2 regions of the Nitratifractor salsuginis DSM 16511 genome follow, and region 1 is predicted to be linked to the other one. Evidence: riboswitches for the same ligand, from Rfam matches in the RefSeq annotation. Region 1 holds a riboswitch; the other holds the start of a gene.
The links. A riboswitch is a leader RNA that binds a small molecule or an ion and turns the genes downstream of it on or off. The one in region 1 is predicted to bind cyclic di-GMP.

Region 1 (11,760 bases):
TGGAATGTAGAGAATCTCTTCGATATGCACTATCAGGGAACGGAGTATGAAGAGTATGTTCCCGGACGTCACGGATGGTCCGAAGCGATGCTGCGAAAAAAACTGGAGCACACCGCCCAAGTAATCTGCGATCTGGATGCCGATGTGATCGGGCTTCAGGAGATAGAAAACGATGAAGTCCTCTCGCGGCTCCAGAGACTTTTGAAGCGGGTGGGGTGCCCCTATCCCTACCGAGCCGTCACCGGGGGCAGGGCACCGGTCCACACGGCTCTACTCAGCCGTATTCCTCTGGCGAAGGTACGGGATCTCCCCGTGACCCGCTACGGCCGGCAGCGGCCTATTCTCGAAGCGACCCTCCGTCTCGATCCCTCTCTCAAGATTTTTGTCAATCACTGGCGCTCCAAACGGGGGCCCGAAAGCGAGCGGATCCTCTATGCGAAGGCTCTGCGCAAACGGTTGATGAAACTTCCTCCCTCGACCGAGTACCTCCTGCTGGGGGATTTCAACAGTGATTGGGAAGAGTTTCGCATTATCGACCCAAAGCTCAACGACACCGGCGGGATCACCGGGATCAATCAGGTGATGGCAACCACCCGGGACGGACGGATGGTACGCTACCGGGATTTGAAAAGAGGGCAGAGGGAGTTTCTCCACTATAACCTCTGGCTCGATCTGCCGGCTTCCCAGCGATGGAGCCACAATTTTTACGGCAACAAGGAAGCGATCGATGCGATGTTGATCCCTCCCTCTCTGGCCGATGGACGCAGATGGGAGTATGTCCGGGGGAGTTTTGGCGTTTACCGCCCCTCTTATCTTTTCGGAATACACGGGGAGATCCTACGCTGGGGCTATCGCCACGGCAAGCACACCGGCAAAGGTTTTTCGGACCATTTGCCCATCTACGCTCGTTTTCAGACTCTGCCTGATCTGCCTGTCAAAACCTCCGCCCCCGAGGCCAAAAAGCCTCTCCCGCCCGGCAGGCTTCAATGTCACAAGGTCACCATCACACAATTGCAAAAGGCAGAATCTCCGGCTTTGCCGCTCTGTCTCGATAATGCGGTCGTCACTTTCAAACGGGGGCCCCACGCAGTATTGCAGGAGGAAGGAAAAGGGCCGACAATCCTGGTCTATGGGGCGGCTGCGGCTCTGAAAGAGGGGCATCGCTACCGCATCGAGGTCGAGGGCTTCAAACGTTATCACGGGCTCCCGGAGATTGTCGACCTGGAGCCACTGAAGGATCTGGGGCGTGTCGATCTTGCTCCTTACATCCCGGCCTTTCGACCGGAAATGATGAATGACCCCGCTGCTCGCTTTCGGGTGGTCCGAGATTTGGAGGGGATCTATCGGCATCGGCAGCTTTGGGTGAGACAACACGCGTGGCCGATTCATTTTCGCAGCAGGCGTTGGAAGCCGAAAGAGGGGAGCCGCCTTAGGATAAAGAGAGCTCAGATTGGTTATTATAAGGGCCATCCGGAACTGGTCATCTGGGATCGGAACGACTTCGAAACAGTGAGGTAAAAATGGAATATTACACTTGGGTATTGGCTTTTCACGTTATGAGTTTCGTCAGTTGGATGGCGATGCTCTTCTATCAACCCAGACTCTACGTCTATCATGCCGAGCACGCCGACAATCCCGGATTTGTGGAGGTGGTGAAGATCCAGGAGTACAAACTCTATAAATATATCGGAGTGCCTGCTATGTGGGCGACGGTTCTATCAGGGGGGACGATGCTCTGGCTCAATCCCGTATTGTTGAAAATGCCCTGGATGCATGCCAAGCTTCTTTTTGTCGCGCTTCTGATTGCGTACCATTTTTCTCTGGAGTATCACCGCAAACGCCTGATCGAGAATCCCCACTACAAGCCGGGGAAATTCTATCGTTTCTACAACGAAGTCCCCACACTCTTGATGATCGGGATCGTGATCTTTGTCGTCGTCAAACCCTTTTAGCGACCTCTCTGATATAATGGAGCCATAATTTTTTCCAAGGAGTAATTATGGCTCTTCCCGCTGTATCGATCCCTTCATTTCCTCTGCCTTTTTCTGTCCCTGTGGAGGTGCATCCCTGTATGGTGCACCTGGCAGTAGCGCTGCCTTTGGTTATCCTGCTGCTGGAATTGGTCAACCTGGTCGCCAAAAAAAGAGCTCTGGGCGTCTTTAGCTTCGTTTTGATGGTTCTCTTGGCGGTGATTCTCTTCGGTGCTTATCTGACGGGAATGGCTGATGCCAAAGAGGCGGGAGATGTTCTCAATGCGGGTCCGGCTCATGATCTCTTTGAAGCTCACAAAATTCAGGGGATCTATCTGGTCTACAGCGCCCTAGTCCTGGTCGTGATCAAACTCCTCAGCGTGCTCGTCCGCAAGACACCCATACGCGTCTTCTTTTTGATCTTCCTGATCGCCTTTACCGCTTTGACGATCAATACGGCCCAAAAGGGCAAAGAGTTGGTCTTCGACTATGGCGTCAATGTCAAGGCGACAGCAGCCAAGGAAACTCCGGTCAAAGAAGAGGCAACTCCCGCTGCAGCGCCTGTAACTACCGAAAAAAATGAAATGAAATCGGAGAGTAAGACATCGGAGGAGGTAAAACAATCTGCAAGTCCCTCAGAGACTCCGGCAGCGAAGACTTCTTCCCCCGCCGAAGAGAAAACTCCTGCTAAAGTGGCACCTGAAAAAGCCGCTGAGCCTGCTGCTGCGACTGAGAATAGCACGGAGAAAACGACCGAAGGAAATCAGAGCAAAGCCGAATAAGCCTTCCCTCCGGCCCTCTCTAAGAAATAGAGAAGTTATTACCTTGATGTATTAATCACCATATCTCACTGTGTTATCCAATAAAAGCTCGTTAAAATCAAACCGATTCTCACGAAACAATACAAAAAATGTGATAAGAAAAAAAGGGGAAAGGCAGCCTCGGAGAGAGGCCTGCGGAAGTTTTACTTGTTGTAGTTGGCGATGGCGGCGTCGAGAATTTGCTTCGCTTTCTCTTTGCCTTCGAAACCGGTTACTTTGACCCACTTGTTGGGTTCAAGCATTTTGTAGGTTTCGAAGAAGTTTTTGATCTTGTTGAGGGTATGCTGGGGCAGATCGTCGATCTCCCGGATATCCTTGTAGGTAGGATCGATTTTGTCGGCGGGAACGGCGATGAGCTTTTCGTCGATACCTTTTTCGTCCTCCATCATCAGAACCCCGATGAGACGGCTTTTGATGTAGCAACCGGGGTAGAGGGGGTATTCGCTGATGACGAGGATGTCGGCCGGGTCACCGTCGTCGCTGAGGGTATTGGCGACGAAGCCGTAGTTGGCGGGGTAGAACATCGCCGAATACATTACCCGGTCCACTTCGATGGCGCCGCTCTCTTTGTCCAACTCATATTTGACGTTGGAACCGTAGGGGACTTCGATGATCGCTTTGACTGCATCGGGGTTTTCACCCGGTCCGATTTTGCTGATATCCATAGTTGATCCTTTGCAAAGTTTTCCGGAATTTTACCATAGGCGGAGAGTGCCCGAGCTTGTCAGGAGCCCGCCGTGGAGCGCTCAACCCGGCAATGGGATTTGGGTGTCTCCCAAAACTCCACTGCTTCGACGACGATTCCGAGCTTTTCCATCCGTTCACTGACGATCTCGAGGATCCAGGCGGTGAGGTTCTCGCTGGTAGGGACGAAATTCACAACGACCATCCCTTCGTACTTTTCAATCAGCGCCTCGGGAGCATCCCCCAGCTTCTCGAGCCTCGGGGTCCAGTATCCCTCTTCGTGGTAAAAGAAGGAGGCTTCGTCCATTTGGCCCTTTTCATCGACGTAGTGGTGCATCAGGTCACCGAAAAGCGGATCGTGGCGGTCGAGGATGAAGCGGTGGTCCAAAGAGGCATCGAGCCAGGCTTTGAACCAGTTAAGATGTTTGAAGTCGGTCACCATACCGTCGATCAGGCTTTCGGAGCTGAGAAAGATTTTAATTTTCCCCTGATGGCCGTGAAGATGCCGGCACATCAGGCACTCATCCAGGCTGTATTCTTTGTCGAGATTCTGGGACCACACCCGATGCCCGTAACAGAAGTCGAAGGATTTATCGATGATCCAGCGCATAGTTGCTCACTTTGATTTGATAGGCTGGAGAAGATGATAGCAGATTTCTCTGAATGGTTTTATGGGGAGTTTGGCTACAATCTCCCTATGGAGCAGCTGATCAATCTTATCAACCACCGTCTGCCGGAATCCCTTTTACACTATACCTTGTGGCTCCACGTGACGCCGGGGGAACTCCTGGTGGCTCTGGGGCTGGTGCTGGCGGCTATTACGCTCAACTGGTTGCTGAGACGCCCCCTCCTGCGCTGGGCTAAACATCGGCTCTACCGCCATCGTAGGGAGAGCTTTTACCGTCTTCTCTATCGCCGGCTTGAAAGTATCTTCCGGCCTTTGCGACTGCTGCTGACGGTTTATCTCTTTAAAAAAGCGGTGGAGATCTTCGTGGCGGGGGGTTGGATCGATACTCTCTTTTTCGTTCTCTATTGGCTTTTTCTCTTCTGGTGGCTCTATGAGATCACGAAATTCCTGCTCTATTTGACTCTTTCGGCGAAGATCAAACGTCAAAAAGAGGCCCGCGCGGAGCTCTATAACCTCTTTCTCAATATTACGCGGGTCTTTTTGGCCTTTTTGTTCATCATCCTGGTGCTCTCCCGTCTCGGGGTCGATCTGACGGCGTTGATCACTTCCCTGGGGATCGGCGGTGCGATCATCGGATTGGGAGCCAAGGATACCATTACAAATTTCCTCGACTCTGTTCGCCTTGTCAGTGAAGATGCTTTTCGCCAGGGGGATTGGATCGAAACCGATAAGGTCGAAGGTTTCGTCACCGAAATGGGGCTGACTTCCACCAAGATCCGCACCTTTGATAATGCCCTGGTCACCGTGCCCAACAGCGTTTTGGCCAATACCTATGTCAAAAATTGGACCCGGAGGATGGTGGGACGGCGGATCAAATTTTACCTACGCCTGAAGCTCACCACCGACACACGGGAATTGGAGCGGGTGATCTACGAGATCCACGAAATGCTCGACAGCCATCCCGATATCGTCAACAAAAACAAGCTTCGCTACATCCGTCGAATGAAACGTACTTACGAAAACGGTCTTTTCAATCTCGAGGATCGTTACGGAGTGCGTCGGACGCTCCTGGTCTATCTGGACGAAATCGGCGAATATTCCCTCAATATCCTCGTCTATGCCTTCTCCATCTCCGTCAACTGGGAAGAGTGGCTTCGGGTCAAGCAGGATGTGATCAAAAAAATTCTCAAGATTGTTGAAGAGTCTTCCCTGGAGTTGGCTGTTCCACGGGAGGAGATTCTCCTGGAGACGAGGGAAAAGGAGGACGGTTCATTCTCTGTATAGCATAGTGTGCTAGGATTCTGTAAAAAAGAATAGTAGGGATCCGATTCGATGTCTAAAAGAGTACTGTATGTATTGAGCGTTTTAATACTAGTGACAGGTATTGCACAAGCCAAGAAAAGTCCCCAAAAGCAGGGGATGGAAATCTTCCAAAGCAAATGTCAGCTCTGCCATGTCACCCATCCCGTCACGCCCGCCGAAAGGGCCAAACTTCTGGGCCCGCCCATCGATGAGGTGATGCTCCGGGTCAAAGAGAAATACCCCATCAGCGAGAATGCCGTCGCTTTTATCGTCGACTATATCTTCCATCCCTCAATCGATAAGGTCCTTTGTCCTTCTATTGATACCTACGGCCTTATGCCTTCGATGGCTAAAAAACTCTCAAAAAAGGAGGCAGAAGCAGTCGCGCAGATGCTCTTCGAGACTTTTCCTGTCCAAAAGAAGCGTAAAAACAGAAAGGATGATAATGTCAGTGTGAGAGGGAAGAGTCGTGATTCTTCTCACTGACAGGATGTGCCGGATCGGATGAGAAGGAGCTAGTCAAGTATCTGAGTCTGAAATCTAAAAATCCAAGGCTTAAAAAGATTACCCCGAAGCGGGGCAATCGACGAGATGAAAGCTCCGGGATGGCGAAGGGAGGATTACTTTTGAGTTTCAGGGGTCTTTGCTGTCTCTTCCTCTCCGGAACCTGCCGGTGCCTGCTTGGTCGCGTCTGTTGAGTTGGCCTCCTTCTGGACGGCCTGGTCGGCTTGTGCTGCCTGGGCTTGTGCTGCCTGGGCAGGGGCTGCTTTCATCGTTTCACCGGCACTGAGGAGAGTGCCGCCGAGCAGGAGTGTGGCTGCAGTGAGAATCAAAGTCTTTTTCATGGAATTTCCTTTGTGGTGAATTGATCCAAAATGATTCATTGGACACCGCCATTCTAAAGGGAACTCCTTACCCGGGAATTACCGTTCGATGTCTTGTCACTCATTTCGTTGAGTCAGTTTCAGGATTTGAGAGAGGATAATGGGGGGAATCAGTGGCGGTTTTTGTCAAAGTGTTGATAGTCTTTGATGGAGTGCCAATCCCCGCCCCAGCGCCAGCCCCGGCTTTTGAAGATTCTGACGATGGGGTCGTGGGGCGCGATGAGGGCGCGGTCTTCGGGGTGAAAGGGATTTTTGTGTCTGCGGATACGATAGGGGAGGGAGGCACGGTGTGCGATATGGCCGCTACGGGAGATGTAGGGGTTTTCGATCGGGTTGATATCGATGGCTTTTCCATAGGCGTGGTTGGACCACTTTTTGCCGCCGGTAACGGCACGGCAGTTGAAAGCGGAGGTGTTGTCGGCCTCGATGGAGCGATAGTCGCTTCCGCCATAGTCACTGACCAGTTGCATTCGGCGGATGGGGTATTTCGCCCGATAGAGTTCACCGAAGATTTGCGTAACCTCTTTGGCTACATCCTTGTGAACCACCATCTCTCCGGTATGGGGCTTTCCGTCGAAGCCCAGATAGTTCAGCCTTATGTACCTAAGATCCCGCAATTTGACCGGGCAGCCATCGCGATAGCTGTGTCCGGCCCGCATACGATGTTCGATCCGGGGGGTGATGGAAGATATTTTGGCGGTATAGCCGGCAACCACTATCGAAAGAAAGAGAGTTTGAAGAGTAAAGAGTAGATACAATCTTTTCATAAATACATTATACATTATAAAGGTACAACTCATTCTGTTATACTTTTATTTAAATTTAAGAAATTGAAATATTAAAAATCAGCAGAATGAAGGTGATAAAGATGGATTTCTCCAAGAAAGTGATTTTTCCCGATTCTATATTCGCCCAGGAAGTGGACGGCGAGATGGTGCTGCTGGATATGAACACCGAAAATTACTTCGGTCTCGACAGCGTCGCCAGTGATATCTGGAAGCTGCTTCAGGAAGGTAAAACGATCGGGGAGACATACGAGGCGCTTCTGGAGATCTATGAAGTGGACCCGGAGACACTCAGGAAAGATCTCGAAACCTTTATCGATAATCTCCTGGAAAACAGGCTTGCTTTTATAGAGTAAAAATTTCTCCGGACACCTCTATCTCCAATCGATAAAATTTTCAGGAAACCTCAGTAGAGTAATTAAATCACCTTTTGCCTTGGCGGAATTTATATGAAAAATATCCATTCTGAAAGCGTAAAATCTAAAAATATTAGTAGGTTTGGCAATCTTTTGATATTTTTGGTTAAAATATAAAGCTACTAGAAAATGCCACCCCTGTTGCGAGGCAGGTTCGGAAAGCCATGGGTCTTTGATACTGTCACTTGGCAGTAAATGAGAAGATCGCCAGGTTGCCTAATAGAAGAGTACGGATGAGTAAGCGGATATTCTCTTCCATAGCAAAGAGGCAATAATGGAAAAAATACATAAGCAATTGTTGAAGCGGTTTTTTGTTTTGGGGATGTTATTGCTCGGAAGTTTGGCATTCCCTTCAACATTCGACTGGGAGACAGAAGGATGGTCGCCTGATGGAGCTTTGAGTCAAAACTATACCAATGTAGATGATTCCGGAGTTAATGTCAGTATCACTGTGACAGGTGATACTGACAAATTGCAGGACAGTACTCCAAAGCTGGATGACGGTGGAGGGAGTCTTTCCAATGATAATCTGGAGTTTTATGCGGATTATGATGATACAACCCAGAAAATTACGGTAACGATAAAATTCTCTACGCCGGTTAAATTAAGTAATTTGAGATTCAGAGATATAGATTATGCCGATGACGGTACATATGAGTTTAATGACAAAATTATCGTCACCGCACAAGATATTGATGGGAATACAGTTACTCCCAATGATGTCCAATTGGGAGATTATGTCCAAAGTAATGCAGCAGGTGAATATGAATCTGATGAAAATCAAGACCACAATGGGGGGCCTGACAATACCGGGGCAATGGTCACCCTGGGATTTACTGATGTATACGTAAGTGAATTGACTTTCGTCTATACTGATGGAGATATCAATACTGATAACCCTACTGGCCAGGCGATTTGGTTTGACAATTTTGATTTTGAAGCTCTCGATACTGATGGAGATGGTGTTGTAGATGTCAAAGATATCGACGATGATAACGATGGAATTTTGGATGTAAACGAGAGAACTCCTGTTGTGGCTCAGACAGTTTCCAATACAGATACAGGAACGATTCCTGATGATGGATATCCCGACAACTGTCTGGATCGAACATTTAACGTATCAGATGGTGATGTTATCGACGATATAACGATTTTAGTAAAAATAGAACATTCATGGAGAGGAGATCTTGTTGTTCAACTCATTTCTCCCTTTGGAACAGTGATTGATTTGATAAGAGATGAAGGGGGGAATGCCCAAAATTTAAGTACCAATTTCTCCGATGCCGCGACGGAATCTATCGGTGATGATAGTGATGATCAAGATTTGGATCATCCGGTGTATAGAAAACCTGATCAGCCGCTGAGTACATTTAATGGAGAAGATCCGAAAGGCACTTGGACACTGCATATGTGTGATGATGCGAGTCAAGATGAAGGAACCTTCAACGAGGCAGATCTTAATATCAGCACTTCGAACAATCGGGATAGCGACAACGATGGCATTCTTGATTCTGTCGACCTCGACAGCGACAACGACGGCATTCCCGATAATGTGGAGGCGCAATCAACAGGGGATTACACTGCAACGAGTGGAACCGATGACGATGGTGATGGTTTGGATGATGCTTATGACCAAAACACCTCAAGTGCCCCCGGAAGTATAGGGCTTGTTTCTCCTGATACCGACGATGACGGTATTCCCGACTACCTCGACAGTGACAGTGATAATGATGGCTACAGTGACTGTGAAGAGGGAAGGAATAACCCTGAGTGTGATCCCAACCCGGCTGTAGAAAAGAACGGGCTGCCGGAATGGCTGCAAGTGGGCGATGGCTATGACAATGTGTCTGCCGGTATAACGGACCCTGATCCGGACGATGGAGGAAATATTCAGGATGAAGTTACCGGTAATCATGAAGCAGCCTACCGGGAGTTTCTCTGCGGAAAAAACCGAACCACACTGACCCATATGCAGTGGAAAATCATCAGCTTCAGTTGTGATACTGGGGCAAACTCCATCTCTGATCTTTTGGGAGGTGACGACGGTTTGGGTGAATATGGTACTGACTGGGTGATGTACGAGCAGAGTGGTAGTGACAACTATGAGATCAACGGTACGACCCATCCCAACACGGATAAACGGAAACTCAATGCTGGGGATACCGTCGTGCCGGGCAAGGGATATTGGATCATCGCCGACCTCGGAGGGACGGGGAATGAAAAGAATATCACTATTAATGAAACACTAGATGATATCAATCCAACATCGGTGGAAGATGCCTCTGCAGTCGGTATCAGTGATGGCAACTTTAGTAAAGTACACGAATACCTGCTGCCTAAAAATGAAGTTAGTGATCCAGATACGGTTGATTACAAAAAATATATGGCAGGCAATCCATTCCCTTATGCCTTTCATTTGGCCAATCTCTATTTTAAACACAATGCAGATGGAATGACTTACCATCCGATGGGAGATATAAATAACGATGATTATATCAACAAAATTGTCTATAAGCATGATAGCAATGAAACAGGTCCTGTTACCGGATATGAAGCGATAGATCCTTCGACACCTGGATTCGGCGGCTCCATCGAGCCGATGGAAGGGTTCTTTATCAAGATCGAGAAGAACCAAAGTGATAATTATGTCAACCATTTCGCCTATCCTCTGACCTACAGTAATGATTAAGGAGCTCCTGATGCAAAGCAAAAATATTTATAGATTTTTTTCTTTCCTGATATTATTCTCACTGGTCGGTCTGATGCAGGGATGTCAGGGGACTTCCCAGGATGGGTTGGGTTCCTCCGACAAAAAACAAGAGACAAATCCCGATACAGGGAAAGACTCCAAAGCCGGAGAAGGCGGATGGTATATGCGTACTCGAGTCTCTGCCACTGCAGAAGACGGGACCGTTTATCAGCATAATACAGCCGGGGTTTTCGGTCGGCTTGTTGACAGCTGGAATGGAAAAGACCGACACGATATCCCCGCCTACGGGCCGGCAGCACTCCAGGTGGTTTTTCCTCATTATAATTGGGGAGATAAGGAGAGCGGTGATTACTGGAGCGATTATCGTAGCTACCCGGAGAAGGGGTCGAATGAAAGAGCTGTCTGGACCTTCCAGGTCAAAAATCAAAAGAGTGTCGACCTCTCCAATGCGGATATTAGGATTAAACTTGATGACGCGAGGCGTGTGGACTTTGTCAAAATAGATGGAAATATCCGGTATAAAGAGACCGGCCTCAACCAAGGAATGAAGAACCAATTTACTCTGGTTGATGTGGACAATAAGCAGACGTACAGTGTCGATGAACTGGATAAGATCAATCTCAATATGGACGGTAAACACATCCGGACATTCCGATGGGTCAGGGGGCCGGTACTTGAGGAAGATTTTAAACCAGTCGTGCTGCCGAAATGACTTTTAGATTCAATAATTTATGTATGAATTTAATTATATTGATAGTGGTTTCGATATAATGATAAATATATGCAAAAGCATAGGAGAACTCCTAAATGAATAAGCAAAAAAGAGAGAAGCTGAATGGCAAGATGCTTAATGCTCGCCGGAACTTTTTGAAAAAGGCTGCATATTCGGCTCCATCCATAATGGTGTTGGGCAGCTTGGCCAAGCCTACTAGGGCAAAAGCCGATCAATTCGGAGGACCACCAAGCGATCCATCTGGCTGGTAATAAGAAAGGGTCCTCTATCAAGATCGATAAAAATCAGAATATGATCAGAAGATGAGGCGTGTGAACTTTGTCAAAGTAAATGGAAATATCCGCTATACAGAAACCAATCTAACTAAAAAAGGATGGTAAACCGATTCATTCTAATGGATACGGACAATATAAACAGATATACCTTCCAATGCCGGATTCAGTAGCGTTTTGATAGAAAGGGACGAATATTTATGCCGAAAAATCGAGCGATTTTATATGGAGTGATTCTTCTTGTGTTGGTAGTGGTCGCTTTTATGAGATTCAATACTGATAAAGTGAATCAAAAACCTGCCGCTACGGGCGCAGCGACAACCCAAACAGAGAACACATCCTCTGCCATAGATGCAAATGAGGCTCTGAACGCTGGAGTTGAGAGGGGATTTCACCCGAAAAATTCCAATACCGAAGAGGAAAAGAACTCTTCGCTCAATGCGGAGAGAATGGAGAGCGCAGAATCTGGATCGAACGAAGATGAAGGAACCGGTGACGAAGAGGCCGAAGATGAAGCTTCCTATGTCAAAAGAACTCACCTCATAGGCGGTGCCG
Region 2 (11,760 bases), 760 kb from region 1:
AAACGCCTCTTTTCCGTTAGAAGCCAGGGTGACATCGGCACCGAATTGCTCCAGAGTCGTCCGGATCAATTTCTGGTTGATCGGATTGTCCTCGGCGACCAGGATCTTGAGATCTTTGAAGCCCTCTTCCTCCTCCTTCTGAGGTGCGGCTGCCTGGGGCCTGGGCTGTTTTTTCCACTCCAAGGCACTCTCGATAGCACGAACCGTCTTATGATAGTTCAGAGGCTTGTAAATGATTTTGCTAACCCGATCACGGACGGATTCCGCCGCTTTTTTAAGAATACCAGTCGTAATCAGGACCACACGGGTATCCAGATCCAGAAATTTATTCAATTCTTCACCACGACGGGCGTACTGATGCTCAATAAAGAGAGCGTCGGGCAACTCTTCTGCCGGCAGGGCGAAGAGCTCTGAATAGGAGAGCATCCTGAAATCGATACCCAGGAATTCCGCATAGCGCTGGAGATTGCGCATTGTAACCCGTTCCTTGACTGTTTCAGGGAGAACGGCTGCTGCACTGACACCGTGGAAATCAGGAATCTCTTTCGCCTGATCCGGTCCTTTGGGGAGTGTCAGCGTAAAGAAGAAGGTCGATCCCTTGCCCGGTTCACTCTCGATATCGAGCTTGCCTCCCATCTTTTCGACCAGTTTGCTGGAGATGGCAAGCCCCAGACCGGTTCCGCCGTATTTCCGGCTGGTCCCTGCGTCTGCCTGGGAAAAGGCGCCAAAGATCTTCGCCTTCTGCTCTTCGGTAATCCCGATTCCCGTATCGCGCACCGCGAAATAGATCGTCGCGTCTTTGTCGGTTTCGTTGGTCTTTTCGATGAGAACTTCGACATCTCCATTGGAATTGGTGAATTTGATCGCGTTGCTCACCAGGTTGACGATGACCTGGGAAATTTTGGTCGGATCTCCGACCAGGGTCTTGGGGATGCTGGGATCGACAAACAATCCAAAGTCGATATTCTTTTCGGCAGCCTTGGCCCCGTAGGATTCGACAGCATCCTCGAATTTCTCGATGGCATTGAACGCGATCTGCTCCAACTCGATCTTGTCGGCATTGATCTTGGAGAGGTCCAGAATATCGTTCACGATACTCAACAGGTTGTCCGAACTGTTTTCGATCACCGAGATGAACTCCTGCTGATCAGGGCTCAACGGCGTATTCTTCAGCAGCTGAGTAAAGCCGACGATACCGTTGAGCGGGGTGCGGATCTCGTGAGACATATTGGCCAGGAAGAGGTCTTTGGCTTTGTTCGCCTCGACGATGGTCTCTCCCAAAAATTTGTAGATCGCAGCAAGATCCCGACTTGCGACGATGCGCTGCAGCTCTCTCTTTTTCTGCGGATCAAGCTCGAACTGAATGTTTTTGAGTGTTTCGTCGAGTAGGCGGGACTCTTTGGTGACATTATAGAAAATCACCGCGAGGATCATCAGCAGAATAAGGAAGAAGACAGCCGCAATCGCATATTGGATCATCCGGCTCTTTTCGGTCTCCAGCCGGGTATTGATCCGCTCAGTAGCCAATTTGTAAATGTTGCTGCTGGCCAGGGCCAATTTGTTGAGCCGCTTGTCGGTTGCCGCCGTCCAGTTTTTGGCATCGAGGGGGTATTTTCCGTCATTGATCCCGTAAAGAAGCTTCTCGCGTTTAGGATTGATCTCTTCGGCAAACAGGAGCGGCTGCAGAGTATTCAGAAGTTTGTTACGAAGCTCGGCATCCTTGATCTCTGCCAAAAGAGGAAGGGCATCGATGGAGATCAGACGATCCCAGGTCTTCAGATCCTCTCTGCTCATCTTGCGTCCCGTGATGATCTTGTAGAGCAGATAATCCCGTTCCAGATCCTCTGTGGCATAGACGGAGCTCAACTGCGCCCCCAGGACAAAGGAGGATTTCAAAGAGGGTTCCACGAAACTTGCGGCGACTTTTTGATAAGCCGACACAACCGGTCTGAAAATCCTCTGTTCGAACTCATTGGCCAGGATGTCCCCATATTCCTGGGAGAGAGCATCCACTCTTGACCGTACTGACCGTATCTCCGAAGCGATGGTACCGAGCGTCCGAATATATCGATCGGAGTTTCCGAACTGTTTGGCATCCGCTTTCAACGTCTCCAGGAGCTGATCGACTTTGACCCGTACCTTTTTGAGCTCTGAGAGTGTGGTCTTGTCCTTCCGGGCCAGATAGACACTGCTCAGCATACGCTCACGGCTCAATGCCTGAATGAACGTATCTCCATTTTCGATCGAGTGGACCTGCTTGGCAACAGTTTGATCTTTATGATATTTGAGATAGCTCTGATAGGCATACCAACCCAATCCTCCGATCAAAAGGACAAGCAGAAAAAGGATGATGGAAAAAATACTCTTTTGAAATCGTTTATTCATTGATCCGTCCGCCTTTACTGATTTTTACGATGATAGAGTACAAAGTGATTACTCAATGTCTCCAACTGATCGGTAGAAAGCACCAAAAGGTTGGAGACAAACAATTGGTCAAGACGCTTGTATAAAGATTTACTGACTTCCCAAAAACGACCGAGCGCTTCGCGCTGTTTGAGTAACTCAAGAGGATAAGAGTACTGATCGATAATTTTGAGATCCTTTTCCAGGGCGCCGAGCGCCTCTTGCATCTGCCGACGATTGATCTCCGTCCCCAGGCCGATCCCCAGAGCCAGATAATATTTGGCACTCCGCTCCGCCAGGAATTCCATATTTTTACTGATCATCAGCATCTTTTCACTCTCGCTGAATTTATAGGCATGGGCTTTGGCGATGGAGTTGGCCCCTTCCAACAGAGTCTCACTGTAATCCAACATCAGCGAAGCGTCTTTTTTGTTGGGCTTTTTCTGCAAGAGCTCTTCGATCTGGTCCTTGCTGTAAGTGAGGAATTCCAAAATGTTTTTCGTATCTTCATCATTGGTCGTCAAAGAGATGGTCCGAATGTTCTCCACCAATTTATCGAGATCCTTGCGCAGAATCTCTTCGATTTCAACCTTTTTGGGGTTGGCATAGAGATAGAGATAGTTCCGTGTGAGGTGTTGGCTCAGGTATCGGATATTCTCCGTCGCCTCCAGGACATTGACCTCTGCTCGGGTGGAAGCCGAGAGCAGATTGGGCAGCAGTCCCAATAACAGTGCGCAGATCAACAGGAGTTTTTTCATCAGGCTTTCCCTCGCTTATTTGTTCTCATAGAGTTTCACATAGAGCCGTGTCACATCGTCCATCTTTTTCGTGATCTCATCCGTCGTGGTAAAGACGATGAAGGGCAAGCCTCCCTTCTCGATATTCAGATAGAACTTGTAAACGATCTTCCACAGTTTGTCGACCTGTGCCAGTTTTTGATTGATGCTGGCGGTATTGTCTTTGTTGTTCATCAGGAATTTGAGATTTTTGTCAAACTCTTTAACGGCCGCATTCATCTGGTCCACGGTATTTTTGTCTTTGATCCCTGCCTGATAAGCGATATAGTATTTGGCGATCCGTTGGGCCAGCATACGTTCTTTACCGGATCTCGCTATGACCTTGGACTCTTTGATGTTCGCCAGTTTCTTGATGGAATCGACCACATATTGACTCCCCTCCAACATCGATTCACTGAGGTCCAGGACCAATTGGGCATTGTCAAGGTTAAACGGCTTCTTGACGATCCCCTCCAATTCGTCCAAACTCATATTGACAAAGGCAAGTAGGTTCTTGATCTCGGGATCGTTGATCATTTCATTTAATTTTGCCTGGTTGGCTTTGAACTCTTTGAGGGATTCTTTGAGTTGCTTGTCTGCTTTGGAGACAGCGATCTTCATTCCCCGATAGAGGTAATCCTTGGCGATGCGCTGAGAGAGCATCCGCTGCTTACCAGCGACATTAATCAACTCAATGGCATCCTTTTTGACCAGAGCATTGACTTTCTGCTCCCCACCTTCCACGGCGTTTAAACCATTACCGGCAAAAATCATGACTCCTAGCGCCAAAACCGCATACCTGAACAACTTTTTCATTCCACTCTCCTTTTGAGTTGCTTATTTCACTTTTTGAGCCGCATAGAGGCCGGTCACTGTGTTCATATCCTTCAAGATATCGTTGGACTTCTTGTAAATCAACGAGGGAATGAAACGGTTCTGTGACTTGTTCATAACCTGGAAAAACATAAAATTTTTCTTGACACGATCCAACAATTGATTGATCTGGTCAGTGTTAAGATCCGATTTTCTAAGACGCTCCAGGGAATCCCCGAAAAGTTTCATCGCCGCATCCATCTTCTCTTTGAATTTCGGATCATTAATGCCCCAGACTTTGAGCATATAGAGTGCCGCCATCCGCTGAGAGAGCATCCGCTGACGGCCGGAGATATTGATAATCTCTCCGGACTCTTTGCCCGTCTGTTTCGCGAAGAGCTTAGTAGTATGGTCAGCTGCTTTGAGCAACTGGTCCAATTTCTCCTGCAACTCCGTCGCCTTCTCTTTGGTGGGAGGCTCGGCGAGCATTTTTTTGATCGGTTCCCAAAGCTTTCGTTGCTCTTCAAGGCTCTTTTTGGTCTCTTCGTCCTTGGCAAAAGCGGTCAATCCCTGAAGATGATCCTCAAAAGTCTCCATTACCTTTTTCAAATCCTCTTTGGGGTTGCCAAAGGTATCTCCGATACCGATCATAGTGTAATCTTTGAGCATCCGCTGAGTGAGCATCCGCTGCCGGCCCGCTTCATTGACTGCCTGGGCGAGACTTTTGATCTCGATGGCACATCCCATACTCGTAAATAAACCAAGGCTCACCACGAGGAAAAGGAGTTTTCTCATCCGCTTCATATTTCTTCTCCTTATTAATCAATCAGTATAAGACTGACTTAATAGATTGTATCATGAATCAGGTTTAAAACTCGCAGTAAAATGGGGACAGGAACAGAGAACGATACAGAGGATATCCCACAATTTCTCTTACCTTAGATATATAAGGCAGAGGGCAAAAGTGGAAAATTCTTTCTGGCAACCTGGCGATCTAAGACACTCTCCTTAGACCCATGGCTTTCCGTCCCCGTCTCACGGCGGGTTTGGCCTTAACATCGAAACAGCCTATTCTACATATTTTATTTTAAATCTAATTGAGTGATGGGGGTACACCACAACTCATCCAGAACGGCCAAATTCAATATCCGTAAAAGGGGGAGCTAGGTATAATTGTATCAAACCATCAGGTCGAAAGGTATCTATGTCCGCATCATCACGTTTTTCCCGTAGGATTGAATCGCTTTCCCCGTCAATGACCATTGCCGTCTCCACCCTGGCCCGCGAACTCAAGGCCCAGGGCAAAGACATCCTCAGTTTCTCCGCCGGAGAACCCGATTTCGACACCCCCGAACGCATCAAGGAGGCGGCGATCGACGCCATCCGCCAGGGCCATACCAAATACACTTCCGTGGCCGGGATCCCCGAGCTCCTGGATGCCATCAGTGAAAAATTCCGCCGTGAGAACAGGCTTGAGTATGCCAGAGAGCACCTCCTGGTCAGCAACGGGGCCAAGCAGTCCCTCTTCAATCTGACTCAAGCCCTGATCGACGAAGGAGACGAGGTGATCATCCCCGCCCCCTACTGGGTCACCTATCCCGAACTGGTCAGCTATGCCGGCGGCAAACCCGTCATCATCGACACCGACGACCGCAGCGGCTTCAAAATCACCCCGGATCAACTCGAAGCGGCCATAACCCCCCGCACCAAGATGCTGATCCTCACCTCCCCCTCCAATCCCACCGGCTCCGTTTATGACGGGAAAGAGCTCGAAGCACTGGGAAAAGTCCTCGAGGGAACCCCTGTTACCGTCGTCAGCGACGAAATGTACGAGAAACTGGTCTTCGACGGGACGGAGTTCGTCGCCACAGCCTCCATCAGCGAAGACCTCTACCGACGGACCGTCACCGTCAACGGCCTGAGCAAATCGGTCGCGATGACCGGCTGGCGGATGGGCTATCTGGCCACGCCCGATACCGAGCTGGTCAAAAAGATGATTTCGCTGCAATCGCAAAGCACCTCCAACATCAACACCATCACCCAATACGCCTCCATCCCTCCTCTGCTGGGAGAGGTGGATGACGAGATCGAAACAATGCGCCAGGCATTCGAAGCGCGTATGCACGAAGCGGTGGAACTCTTCAACGCCATCGACGGCATCAGCGTTCTGCGCCCCAAGGGGGCCTTCTACCTCTTCGTGAATATCAAAGATCTGGGCATCGACTCGATGACCTTCAGCCAGGAGCTTCTGAAAAAGTACGGTGTGGCGGTCGTTCCCGGTATCGGTTTCGGCAGCGAAGGTTATTTCCGCTTCTCCTATGCCGCCGATATCGTAACCATTCGCGAAGGGGTAAGACGGATCGAGAAATTCGTCAAAGAGTTGAGAAGCTGAGTCTTTTTAAACCGGTTCCTTTTCAGGAAAACCAGCTCCGCACCGCCGCGGAGAAGTAATAACTCCCCAAGCCCACGACCAATCCCCAGACGATCGAAGCGAAGAAATTCAAAACAACGAACTTTTTGAAATCGTATCGACTCAGCCCCATAACGATGGGCACCAGGGTTTTGACCCCGTAGATGTATTTTTGCAGGAAAACGGCCATCCAGCCGTATTTGCGCATCAAAAGATTGGTATAGGCGATCTTCCGCCGGTGCTTTCTCAGATATTTGAGCACCTCTTTTTTGTTGGTCTGAGCGAGATAGAAGAGAAAGGTATCCCCGAGGAAGTTGGCGACGGTCGCCACGGCGATCGAAAGGGTGATATCCATCTTTCCCAGAGCTGAGAGGATTCCCGCCCCGGCCAGAGCCACCATCCCTCCGCCGAAAGAGTAAAACGCAAGAATGATATAGCCGTAAATGGCTAAATTATGAAGAATATCTTCCAAAACGACGGCCGGGGTCTATTGACCGAAGCTGTATTTGATACCGATGGAGGTCACGAGGCTGCTCTCGTCGCCGCTGTAAAGGTATTTCCCTTCGCCAAAGAGTGCGAAATCCCCGCGTAACTGGTACTCGACCCCTCCGCCGATCGCGGCGAACAGGCCGTCATCCGTTCCGTGAAGGTTGTGGGTGAAGAATTGCGCTCCCACACCCAGCAGAGCGTAGGGGGTCATTTCACTGGCGTTGTCGGCATACCAGAGGGCATTGACCCCCCAGCGATAGACGGCACTGTCTCCACCGCCTACATAATCCTGGTTGAATTGATAATCAAAGGAGGCCTGGATTGCACCCACTTCCCAGAAATTGATTGTGGAAAAATTATAGTTGTAGCGAAGTCCCCAGCCCCAGCCATCCTTCAGATACATATCGTCATCGTTGAAGGAGTAGTTGCCGACGGCCTCCACCGAATGGGTATAGAGATCGTGATCCGCCGCCTGCAGGCTCCAGACGGCACAAAGTGCGAGCAGGATCTTTTTCATTTTTTATCCTTCTATTACGGTTTACAACCGTTGAATCGTCAGAAGCGAGTATAACAGAAAAAGCATTAATAGTAATTAATATTTTTGGCGGATCACATTGGGGTGTTTCGGGTCGAAATGGCGGATGGAAGCCATCTCTTCGAGGCTCCGAGGGCGTTGCCAAATCCAAAAGACCCGGTAATAGATATAGTCATAGGGCACCGGCCCGAAGAAGCGGCTGTCGGTAGAATTGTCTCGGTAATCCCCCATAAAGAAATAGCGGTGGGGCGGAATAATCGTCGGCGGATAGTCAATCAACTCCTTTGGCCCCACCACCGTGGGGTCGTGACGGACATTGAAAAAGTGCTGATAGGGGTTAAGCAGCCACAGCGATCCTTCACTGCGGACCAAAGGCAGACGGTAGCGGGCAGCGAAAGCCCGGGTTTTGGCAGGATCGGCTCCGATTTGCAGATAGAAATTCTTGTTTTTCTCCATCACTCTATCTCCCGGCAGAGCAACACAGCGCTTGAGGTAGAGCCGACGGTCGAGGGGATGCCGGAAGGCCAGCAGATCCCCCCGGTGAATCCCCTCCTCCCGATCCCAGAGGTGCTGATCGATATAAAAACCCCAGGAGGGGATATGAAAACCCGCCGTCAGATTCTCCACCCAGACCAGATCCCCATCCATCAGCGTATCGTTCATACTGATATCGCTGACCCGGTAGAGGCGGACAAAAGAACCCAAGAAGAGAAAAAGGATCATCAAGACCATAACGAGTTTGAGACTTCGACGCCAATACATTCCATTTCCTTAGAACTCATTTTTCTTACTCCAGCATTCAGTAATCCAACAATTTGTGATGGAACTTTCACTCGATGGCGACAAAGGAGCACCCAACCCCGCAGGGGCACCGTAGGTGTCTGCGACTGCCAGAGCTATCGAGTGAAAGCGCCGCTTGGAATGAGAATAATGCTTGCCGGTTTAATACGAATAAAGCTCTGATATAATCACATAATTTTCATCAAAAGGGGAAACGATGTCTCACAAAACTCTCATCATCGGCGCCGGGGGCGTCGGAAACGTCGTCGCGTTCAAGTGTGCCATGAATGCCGATACCTTCGGTGAAATCACCCTCGCCAGCCGGACCAAATCCAAGTGTGACGCCATCGCCGAAAACGTCAAAGCCAGGACCGGCGTCACCATCAAAACCGACCAGGTCAATGCCGACCATAAAGAGGAGGTGATCGACCTCATCCGCAAAACCGATGCCGAGATCGTCATCAATGTCGCCCTGCCCTACCAGGACCTCACCATTATGGACGCCTGCGTCGCCACCGGCACCGACTACCTCGACACCGCCAATTATGAACACCCCGATACCGCCAAATTCGAATACAAGGAGCAGTGGGCCCGGGATGACGCCTTCCGCAAAGCAGGGATCATGGGGCTTCTGGGCAGCGGTTTCGACCCCGGAGTCACCAACGTTTTCGTCGCCTACGCCCTCAAACACTACTTCGACCAGATCAAAACTATCGACATCCTCGACTGCAACGCCGGAGACCACGGCTACCCCTTCGCCACCAACTTCAACCCCGAGATCAACATCCGCGAAGTCAACTCCAAGGGCCGCTACTGGGAAAAGGGCGAGTGGAAAGAGACCGAACCGATGGAGATCAAAATGGTCTGGGATTACCCCGAAGTCGGCCCCAAAGACAGCTACCTCCTCTACCACGAAGAGGAGGAGTCCCTGGTCAAAAACATCCCCGGCCTGGAGCGGATCCGCTTCTGGATGACCTTCGGTGAAAGCTACCTGACCCACCTGAAGGTGCTGGACAATGTGGGCCTCACCCGCATCGACCCCATCGAGGTGGACGGTTGCGAAGTGATCCCCCTGCATGTGCTCAAAGCCCTGCTCCCCGATCCCGCCAGCCTCGGGCCCCGCACCAAAGGCAAGACCAATATCGGCGTCGTCGTCCACGGCATCAAGGACAGCAAAGAGAAGACCATCTACATTTACCAGGTCAAAGACCACCAGGATTGCTACGCAGAAGTGCTCAGCCAGGGGGTCAGCTACACCACGGGCGTGCCGGCGATGATCGGAGCGAAACTGATGCTTCAGAAGGTCTGGTATGAAGAGGGGGTCCACAATATGGAAGAGTTCGATCCCGACCCCTTTATGGAGGAACTCAACAGGCAGGGGCTTCCCTGGAACGTGATAGATCTGGAGAGTCCCGAAGCTTTGAAAATCGACTGAAGAGGGATTAGGTTATAATCAAATGAGTCAAAGACCTCCTTGAAAGGGAATCAATGAAAAAGCTCGGGAAAATCGGCCTCTTCCTTGCCCTGGCATCCGCCACATCTTTGAGTGCAGGATCTACCGCCGATCACTACCGCCACCTGGTCGGGTCCGGCATCTTTACGTCCAATAACCTCTATCTCCAGACCGGCTGGTATGACCTGGGCAGCGACGGCACGGGGGACAAGCCCGACCTGAGCAATGCCAATTTCGTCGGCAGTTACTATTTCGGCCAACTGGGCGATACCTGGCGCCCCTTTGTCACCGGAGGATTCGGTTTCACGGACATCGAGCAGGATCACGTCAATCTGGGCAGCGGGGATCTGGGTGATGTCGAACTCGACTCCACCTACCTCAAACTGGGCGGCGGCATCAACTACAACCCCACAGCCAACTTAAGCCTGGCACTGGGTGCGACCGGCCTCTGGATGCATAGCGACGGAGACTACAACGGCAACAATGCCGACTTGAGAGCCTATTTCGGCAAAGACAGCGACACATCGCTCTACGATCTCTACGGCAGCGCCAACTACCATATGGAGATCAACGGTTTCAAACCCTATGCCGAACTCACCCTTCACTATCTGAATATCGACTATGACTTCGACCTCTCTTCCACCAGCGGCTGGAACGGCGATCTGGCCGTCGGAACCTATACCCCCACCCTCACCACCTGGATGGATCTGCCGGTGCGGGCCCGTTTTTATGTCTCGGCAAGCTTTCTCGACAACGATCTTTCCGACGTCACCGGATTTGACCACGCCTACCATGCCGGCGCCGGCTTGCTCTGGAAGGTGGGACCGATGATCCACCTCTTCGACGACGCCTTCAAAGATACGGAACTCTCCTTCAATCTTCAGGGAACGACCGGTGATAATGACCTAAAGGGTTGGAAAGCAAGTGTCGGCTTTATGATCGCCAAGTTTTAATCCTCAAAAGCTACAGCGAGAGATGATGAACGATCTTCCCGATTTCTCCGCTGCACCGCTTCATCAGATTCTCGATTATTTCGACAACGATTCCAAAAACGAAACTCCGATAAACTTTCTCATCGCCGATCCGGATCTCTGCCGGGGATACTACGCTGGAGAGAGAATCGACCGTAACGGGCAAAAGCTTATTTGCCGCTCCTGGAAAGCCTGGGTCGACCTCGCTTCCCATTTGGGATACAGACTCCTCACCCCCGAACGCTACGACAAAACCCGCTTACGCTTGACCTTCGAATCCGTCACCAGGGAGCGGAGTTTTCACACCGACAACGAGAGTGACAAATACTCATCCCGTTCTCCCTTCGCCCGCATTCACAAAAACGAAGAGTCCGCCTACTATCTCCCCTACTTCCAGGCCTTGAAGCGTCTGGAAATTTTTCACCGCCCCCGGATCCTCGCCCTGGGCGTCAACCGGGGAGACGAACTCGAACCGATCCTCCGGTTCAATCCCGAAGCGAAAGTCACAGGCATCGATCTCGATGCCGACGCACTCGCGCTGGCCCAAAAGCGTTTCGGCCCGGCCCTCACTACCCACTGTCTGGACCTCAATCGCCTCGAAGAGCTCGATCTGGGGCGCTATGAGCTCATCCTCTCCATCGGCACCCTCCAGAGCCCCGGCATCGACATGAAACCGTTGATGATGGAGCTGGTGCAAAAGCATCTGACTCAAAAGGGAGCCCTGCTTCTTGGCTGGCCCAATGCCCGCTGGATCGACGGGGAGTTGCTCTACGGCGCCCGGCCCAAAAACTACCCCTTCAGCGAACTCTCCCTGGTCATCAAGGATCTCTTCTGGATCAAAAAGTATCTCCAGCAGCACAAATACCGCGTCGTGATCACCGGTCGGGAGTATCTCTTCCTGGAAGCGACAAAAATCGGTTTGAGTAGAAAAGCTTAACGGTTCCCAACTCAATCTTTTGCTAAACTTCCAGAGAAGTTTTCTAATCATAATCTTAAGAAGGAGTTATCATGGCTATCAATGCAAAAAAGATGCGAAAGTTTTGCCGTCCTTTCCGAATCGTTCTGGGATTGGCACTCATCGGTGCAGGATACTACACGGGAATCAAATGGTTCTATCTGGGGGTCATCCC

Region 2: another riboswitch for cyclic di-GMP. It lies ahead of NITSA_RS07545 (type IV pili methyl-accepting chemotaxis transducer N-terminal domain-containing protein); the one in region 1 lies ahead of NITSA_RS03740 (proprotein convertase P-domain-containing protein).

The regions. Positions count from the first base shown of each region.
Region 1 is NC_014935.1:732,892-744,651, forward strand. Features, by position in the region: gene NITSA_RS03690 (endonuclease/exonuclease/phosphatase family protein) at 1-1,518, shown strand, start outside; gene hemJ (protoporphyrinogen oxidase HemJ) at 1,521-1,952, shown strand; gene NITSA_RS03700 (DUF2231 domain-containing protein) at 2,000-2,752, shown strand; gene ppa (inorganic diphosphatase) at 2,935-3,456, opposite strand; gene NITSA_RS03710 (6-carboxytetrahydropterin synthase) at 3,516-4,085, opposite strand; gene NITSA_RS03715 (mechanosensitive ion channel family protein) at 4,119-5,387, shown strand; gene NITSA_RS03720 (hypothetical protein) at 5,523-5,891, shown strand; gene NITSA_RS03725 (hypothetical protein) at 6,026-6,250, opposite strand; gene NITSA_RS03730 (M15 family metallopeptidase) at 6,400-7,056, opposite strand; gene NITSA_RS03735 (PqqD family protein) at 7,158-7,430, shown strand; cyclic di-GMP riboswitch class I at 7,612-7,710, shown strand; gene NITSA_RS03740 (proprotein convertase P-domain-containing protein) at 7,765-10,179, shown strand; gene NITSA_RS03745 (hypothetical protein) at 10,190-10,912, shown strand; gene NITSA_RS11390 (hypothetical protein) at 11,008-11,184, shown strand; gene NITSA_RS03750 (hypothetical protein) at 11,406-11,760, shown strand, end outside.
Region 2 is NC_014935.1:1,491,823-1,503,582, forward strand. Features, by position in the region: gene NITSA_RS10925 (ATP-binding protein) at 1-2,385, opposite strand, end outside; gene NITSA_RS07535 (hypothetical protein) at 2,400-3,161, opposite strand; gene NITSA_RS07540 (type IV pili methyl-accepting chemotaxis transducer N-terminal domain-containing protein) at 3,177-3,995, opposite strand; gene NITSA_RS07545 (type IV pili methyl-accepting chemotaxis transducer N-terminal domain-containing protein) at 4,017-4,796, opposite strand; cyclic di-GMP riboswitch class I at 4,970-5,053, opposite strand; gene NITSA_RS07550 (pyridoxal phosphate-dependent aminotransferase) at 5,197-6,384, shown strand; gene NITSA_RS07555 (DedA family protein) at 6,407-6,874, opposite strand; gene NITSA_RS07560 (outer membrane beta-barrel protein) at 6,890-7,408, opposite strand; gene lepB (signal peptidase I) at 7,484-8,188, opposite strand; gene NITSA_RS07570 (saccharopine dehydrogenase family protein) at 8,424-9,641, shown strand; gene NITSA_RS07575 (OmpA family protein) at 9,695-10,612, shown strand; gene NITSA_RS07580 (methyltransferase domain-containing protein) at 10,635-11,567, shown strand; gene NITSA_RS07585 (YgaP family membrane protein) at 11,639-11,760, shown strand, end outside.